Regions from separate parts of the Bacillus sp. JJ1566 genome, predicted to be linked through region 1. Evidence: riboswitches for the same ligand, from Rfam matches in the RefSeq annotation. Region 1 holds a riboswitch; the other holds the start of a gene.

Region 1 (3,503 bases):
GTGGGTATAAGGAAATCAAAGCAGAGCTAACAGAACGAATGGTAAAGGCTTCAGAAGAACTTGATTTTGAGAGAGCAAAAGAATACCGTGATCAAATCACAAGTATTGAAACAACGATGGAAAAACAGAAGATGACGATGACCGATTTTATCGATCGTGATGTTTTTGGTTATTCCTATGATAAAGGCTGGATGTGTGTTCAAGTCTTTTTTATCCGACAAGGGAAATTAATAGAACGGGATGTTTCTTTATTCCCATTCTATAATGAGCCTGAACAGGATTTCCTAACCTACCTTGGGCAATTCTATTTAAAAGAAAATCATTTTAAACCAAAGGAAATTCTACTTCCTAGTTCAATTGACCATGTGATTGCTGAGCAATTACTAGAGGTAAACGTTCAACAGCCTAGTCGAGGAAAGAAAAAACAACTAGTGGAATTAGCAAGGAAAAATGCCAAAATCGCGTTAACTGAGAAATTTGCTCTGATTGAGCGCGATGAAGAGCGGACAATCAAGGCGGTTGAAAACTTAGGCCAACAACTGGGAATATACACGCCCCATCGGATTGAGGCGTTTGATAACTCGAATATCCAAGGAACAGACCCTGTTTCAGCAATGATTGTTTTTACGGATGGAAAACCGGATAAAAAAGAATATAGAAAATATAAAATTAAATCAGTTCAAGGTCCTGATGATTATGAATCAATGAGAGAGGTTGTCAGGAGAAGATATAGTCGTGCTCTCAAAGATAATCTACCCTTACCTGACTTAATCATCATTGACGGAGGAAAAGGTCATCTTGCTGCAGTAAGAGATATTCTAGAAAATGAGTTAGGTTTGGAAATTCCTTTAGCTGGGTTGGCAAAAGACGATAAGCATAGAACTTCAGAATTGTTAATAGGCGACCCACCTGAAATCGTGGAACTGCCAAGAAATAGCCAGGAATTTTATCTTCTCCAACGGATTCAAGATGAAGTTCACCGTTTTGCGATTACCTTTCATCGTCAAGTCCGTGGAAAAAGTGCCTTTCAATCTGTGCTTGATAACATTCCTGGAGTCGGGGAAAAACGAAAGAAAGCATTGCTAAAGCATTTTGGTTCAATCAAGAAGCTGAAGGAAGCAAGTATTGAGGAAATCCAACAGGCCAATATTCCTCGTCCTACCGCTGAAGTAATCTTTGAAAAATTAAAGGAATAGTCGTTGCTATTTTAAAAATACTCTGATATAATCCTAACTAATATAATATTACACTTCATTACGTTGAAGTGATGATAGAGGTGCGATCTTTATCAGTATGCAATTGGAGGGGAGTGAGACCCTATGATTATTGCAGAAAGGAAAGTTCGCCGAAGTGAAAAAAGGACTCATCTCTTTTTTTGCTGGTCTTATGTTTAAGAGACGTAAGATTGTCAAGATGAATTAATCTTGGAGAGCTATCTCACGATGTGACACGTTTTTGTTTACGTATATCACAGCAATGAGATAATCTCATTGCTGTTTTTTATTATCCAGAAATTCAAAAAGAAGGGTTGAGAGCAGAGCATGGGGATCATCGTACAAAAGTTTGGAGGCACCTCAGTAGGGTCACCAGATAGAATCAAAAATGTTGCAAATCGCGTTATTCAAGAAGTGCAAGCAGGAAACCAAGTTGTCGTTGTTGTTTCAGCAATGGGGAAAACTACAGATCAACTTGTAACCTTAGCAAATGAAATTACAAGTACGCCGAGTAAACGTGAGATGGATATGCTGTTAAGTACAGGCGAACAAATAACAATTGCCCTTTTATCAATGGCGATACAAGAGCAAGGCTATAAATCTGTATCCTATACAGGCTGGCAGGCTGGTATTGAAACTGAGGCCATACATAGCAATGCCCGCATTGAGAATATTGAAGTTTCAAGAGTAAAGGACAGCCTAAAAGAAGGAAAAATTGTAGTAGTTGCAGGGTTCCAGGGAATTAGTAGTTCTGGAGATATAACGACTCTTGGACGAGGAGGATCTGATACAACTGCAGTTGCACTTGCTGCAGCATTAAATGCAGACAAATGTGATATCTACACAGATGTAACAGGTGTATATACGACTGATCCTCGTGTAGTTCCATCTGCACGTAAACTTCATTCCGTTTCCTATGATGAAATGCTTGAGCTTGCAAACCTGGGTGCGGGTGTGCTTCATCCACGTGCAGTAGAATTTGCGAAAAATTTTGAAATGCCGCTTGAAGTTCGTTCAAGCTTAGAGCTAGAAAATGGAACCATTATTGAGGAGGAAGTTTCAATGGAAAAGAATCTTGTTGTTAGGGGAATTGCTTTTGAAGACCAGATTACTCGGGTTACAGTATCTGGCTTACCAAATGAATTACACACACTATCAACCATCTTTGGTACACTCGCAAAGAATGGTCTTAACGTAGATATTATCATTCAAAACCAAACTGATGAAAATCATACCAATATTTCATTTTCAGTAAAAACACCAGATCTACGCGATACTCTAGCTGTATTAGAAAATAACAAAGATTTATTAAAATATGAAAGTATCCAGCATGAAGATGGTTTAGCAAAGGTTTCGATTGTAGGCTCTGGGATGGTTTCAAATCCAGGGGTTGCGGCTGATATGTTCCAGGTGCTTGCAAAAGAAAACATTGAAGTAAAAATGGTAAGTACATCGGAAATCAAAGTTTCTACTGTTGTTGATCAAGGAAGTATGGTTCTCGCGGTTGAAGCTTTACATGACTCATATAATTTAGCTGCTGTTGAAGAAGAAAAAGCAAAAGTTAAACTATAATATAAACTCAAAAAGGGCCGTTCAAAGGAAATTATTATCCATTGGGCGCCCTTTTCAATATAAAAAACCTGCACGAAGTGTGCAGGCTTTTAATCTTCGGTAATGTCTTTTTGGTCCCATTTTACCGTAAATATGATTTTTTGCGCTCGTCTTTTTTGTTGTTCAAAGCTTTCAGTGATTCGATTTTTCTGTTGTTGAATTTGTTGAGCAAGAAAACCGGATTCAAGTTGGAATGTACAAATATCTTTTCGTTTAAAACGAGAAGACACGATTGTACCATCCAAATGAAATTCGATGGAATTCTTATCCAAACGTTCTACCTTAAGGTCTCCCCATCCAGCATCATGAAAAAACGAAATAATTTCTTCAATCGTTGGTAAGGGGAATTTACGGGCAAGATTTTTTCCAGCCCAGTATAAAATCTGTGGAGTTTCTTTTCCAAATAAATCTGGAATTAAAATTTCACGTATGAGTTCATACCCAAAAACAGAAACGGTCTGTTCATTTGAATTTACATGTTGTTCATTGATGTTAATGTTCTTCACTGCATTCCCCTCTTTCTCCATTCTTTATTATAAACTATCGGGGGTAAGAAACACATGAAATTTTTTGTTTCTTTTTGTCATAAAAAATCGTTTTAAAAATCAGATGGTTCTAACAAAAGTGTCTAAATATTATCAGATTCGTGAATAAATTGTGTACCAGTTTCCTTGACGC
Region 2 (3,503 bases), on a different contig from region 1:
CCAATCGCATGTGCTGCTTCAAACTGTCCTTTATCAATCGAAACAATTCCACCACGAACATACTCAGCCATATATGCTCCTGTATTAATCGATACAACAATAATCGCTGCAACAAACACATTCATATCTATGCCAAATGCTAATGCAGAACCATAATAAATAACCATCGCTTGTACAATCATCGGTGTTCCACGGAAGAATTCAATATAGATTGAAAGGATTACATTAATCACTTTTAAAAATATCTTGTTCACTCCACGTTCAGGCATTGGAATTGTGCGAACCACTCCAGCTAACAATCCGATTATTGCCCCAAAGACCGTCCCAATCAAAGCAATCAAAAGTGTTACACCAGCACCACGAAGGAACATTGGCCAGTTTTCTGTGATTATTCGAATGACCCACTCAAAACTCATCTTTTTTCCTCCTTTACTCTTTAAAACCGACTGTAGTTTGATAAACAGTCGGTTTGAAGTAACTTTTATTGTGCTGCTGGTTGATTTTTAATTGCTGAATCCATAATGCTTGTACGTTCCTCTTCTGAAATACCTGCTAAAGCTTCATTGATTTTATCTGTTAATTCACTGCCCTTTTTAAGTCCGACAGCAATTGCTGTATCATCTTCTGAAGTTGTAAAGCCTTCTTCAAACTCAACCATGACAAAGTTCTCATTTGCAGATGAAGCACTAATTCCTTCAGGACGCTCTGAAATGTATCCATCAATTATTCCTGATTCAAGAGCAACTCTCATTGCCGGGAAGTTGTCCATCGCCGTTTTCTTATCTACACCTTCTATTTGATCAATCACTGAATAGTGGAAGGTATTTAATTGAGCTGTAATTTTTGCTCCCTTGAAATCTTGAATAGAAGTGGCATTTTCAAATTTGCTGCCTTTCTTCACGACCATTACTAGATTTGATGTGTAGTAATTATCTGAAAAATCGATTGCTTCTTTACGTTCTGCAGTCGGTGACATACCAGCTAAAATTGCATCAATTTTCCCAGATGTTAATGCTGGTACAAGGCCATCCCACTCTGTTTTAACAATCACTAATTCTTTTCCTAATCCTTCAGCTACTTTTTTCGCAATTTCTACATCATATCCACCTGCATACTCTGCAGATCCATCGATTTTTACTGCACCGTTGGAATCGTCGTTTTGAGTCCAGTTGAATGGCGCATATCCTGCTTCAAGGCCGACCTTAAATGTATTATCCTCTGATGAACCGGAATTAGAACTATTACTTGTCCCACATCCTGCTAATAATAAAATGCTTGAAATCAGTAAAACTATGAATAATGATAACTTGTTTCTCATAATGAATTTCCTCCTATTTTTTGATAATTTTCGACATAAAAAAAGCGACCTGAGATGTACTCAAGTCGCTGTATAGCTGCCCTAAAGTCCTCTCTTTTATCCCAAATGAGATAGCACAACTCAATAAACTGGGGGTTTATTGAGACAGTCCTGCAGCTCTTAACTACAGACCCAGCATGTAATACTGAGAATATTACAAACTTCGGCGACATTTCCTTCTCCTTAGCATCACTGCTTCTCAAGCTCCACTAAAGACTGTTAAATACCGCGCCTCTACCTCACTATTAAAAAGTGAGGTCTTATTCAATTATTTTTTATACTACAATAATACCTAACTATTAGTCAACCCTTTCATTTTAGCAATATCTAGTAATCCACTGTTTTCAACATCTCACATCAACAAAGACGGCGTTTATTGAATTTTAAAGACAACTTATTTAAAAGAGGTGCCAGATTTTTTGATAGATGTTAAGAAAAGTTTTGCAGTTTTCCTCCCCAAAACCACCCAAAGCCAGCTATAAAAAACGGAAAATAGTAAGATGAGAATAACTATTTTTTCATCAAATTCTCCTGTAACAGATGGGCCTAAAACAGGAAAATGAAATACATACAACAAAGCCATAATTCCTATTGCTAATGCAATGCCACCAAATAAAGTAATTGCGAGTCGGCTTTTCCATATCCTAAATGCTATCCCCAAGCTAATCCCTAATAAACCTGTAGTAAAAGGAAAAACAAACAACTCAGAAGGCTGAAAAATCATGAGTAGTAAAATCGTTATTACATAAGACATGATCCCAATCCTGATTGACATCATTGAGGACAGGAGAATTGGAAGAGTTGTTAACATACTGAAGACATAACCAAATCCTCCAAATACGCCTGCAGACTGAAAAATGGCTGCAAATGCAGCCAAAAATGCTCCAAACACAAGTTTGCTGGTTTTAGAAAATATTCGAAATTGAGGCTGCTCGTTTGCATTCATTAAAACCACCCCCTGTAAAAGTAAATGCCCAGGTGTTCAAAAATATGAAGGTGTTTTATTTAACAGGTTGTTGATTCTTGAAATAAGACTGTGAATTTGCAAAGAGTCATAATCGAATTCATGTCCGGACAATTTTTGCATATAAACGTTGGGGTAGTGATTAACGGTTAAAAAAGCAAGTGAAATCCAGGAATGAATATAATGAGTTAAAACAAAAAAGGTTGGACAGAATCCAACCTTTTATTATCATGTTTCATCTAAACTCGTTACACGTTGCAATCACAATCTATATTCTTAAACTAAGATTATCTTGGTTGTGAGCTACCTCCTGTAAGGTGAGCGTCAAACATATCAATGATTTCTAGGAATCTATCAGCTTCGCGGAAAACATGGTCTGCTAAAAGGGGATGGATGATGCTCTTTATTTTACATTGCTCAATTAAATCTCTGGCTGTTTTCTTGAAATCCCTAAGAGATGAGACTGACACCCGATTTTGGTCAAGGAATTGATCTAAAAGGGGAGCAGTTTGAGATTGCGGTTTCATAGATTCTAAATCCCTTGCTTGATACAGCAATTGATCAAAATCATTGCTGAAATTCCGTGCCAAATCTACCAGCTTCCTTTCGGACGGGTCAAGGAGATGACCAATAAATTTGGCATGGTCTGCCATTATCCTTAAGAAGAAAACATTCTCTTTAATAATGGCATCAGGAAGCGATTTTAATTTTCCTTCATTTAATTCTATTAATCGTTTTCGAAAATAATTTGCCTCCCTACTCGTATGGTCAACTAACAGCGGGAAATTATTTGCCCCTGGCAATTTACAGGTGAGTATTAATCCTAATATTTTCCGTTTAAAGGCGAAAATATTGGCTGCAGCTTGTTGTACTTCTGAATTAAATCTTCTTATTTGTTCCGGGTCAGTTTGATTATTAAAAAAATGTGCAGTTTGTTCGATGTGTTCAAATAATCGATAAAACTGATTTGCCTCCTGTATTAGTTGGGTGTCCTCTGCTCTAAAACCTAATCGAAGAAATAAAGAATGCTCTTTCATGATTCTAGCCCAGAAACGAATTTCATTTAAGGAACGTTCAACAAACAATCCAGATGTTACACCTGTATCCGCATGCAAGGCACCTTCCCTATTCACCCCAAAAACCTCCCAATAAAGCTTTATTTGTTCTATTTGTATTTACAGG

The links. A riboswitch is a leader RNA that binds a small molecule or an ion and turns the genes downstream of it on or off. The one in region 1 is predicted to bind lysine.
Region 2: another riboswitch for lysine. It lies ahead of V7112_RS07390 (transporter substrate-binding domain-containing protein); the one in region 1 lies ahead of V7112_RS04395 (aspartate kinase).

Annotation. Positions count from the first base shown of each region.
Region 1 covers NZ_JBALOP010000007.1:48,152-51,654, forward strand. Annotated here, with positions in the region: gene uvrC (excinuclease ABC subunit UvrC) at 1-1,196, shown strand, start outside; lysine riboswitch at 1,264-1,443, shown strand; gene V7112_RS04395 (aspartate kinase) at 1,542-2,786, shown strand; gene V7112_RS04400 (YslB family protein) at 2,876-3,331, opposite strand.
Region 2 covers NZ_JBALOP010000015.1:3,453-6,955, forward strand. Annotated here, with positions in the region: gene V7112_RS07385 (amino acid ABC transporter permease) at 1-416, opposite strand, end outside; gene V7112_RS07390 (transporter substrate-binding domain-containing protein) at 482-1,318, opposite strand; lysine riboswitch at 1,422-1,602, opposite strand; gene V7112_RS07395 (hypothetical protein) at 1,752-2,303, opposite strand; gene V7112_RS07400 (DUF2935 domain-containing protein) at 2,609-3,454, opposite strand.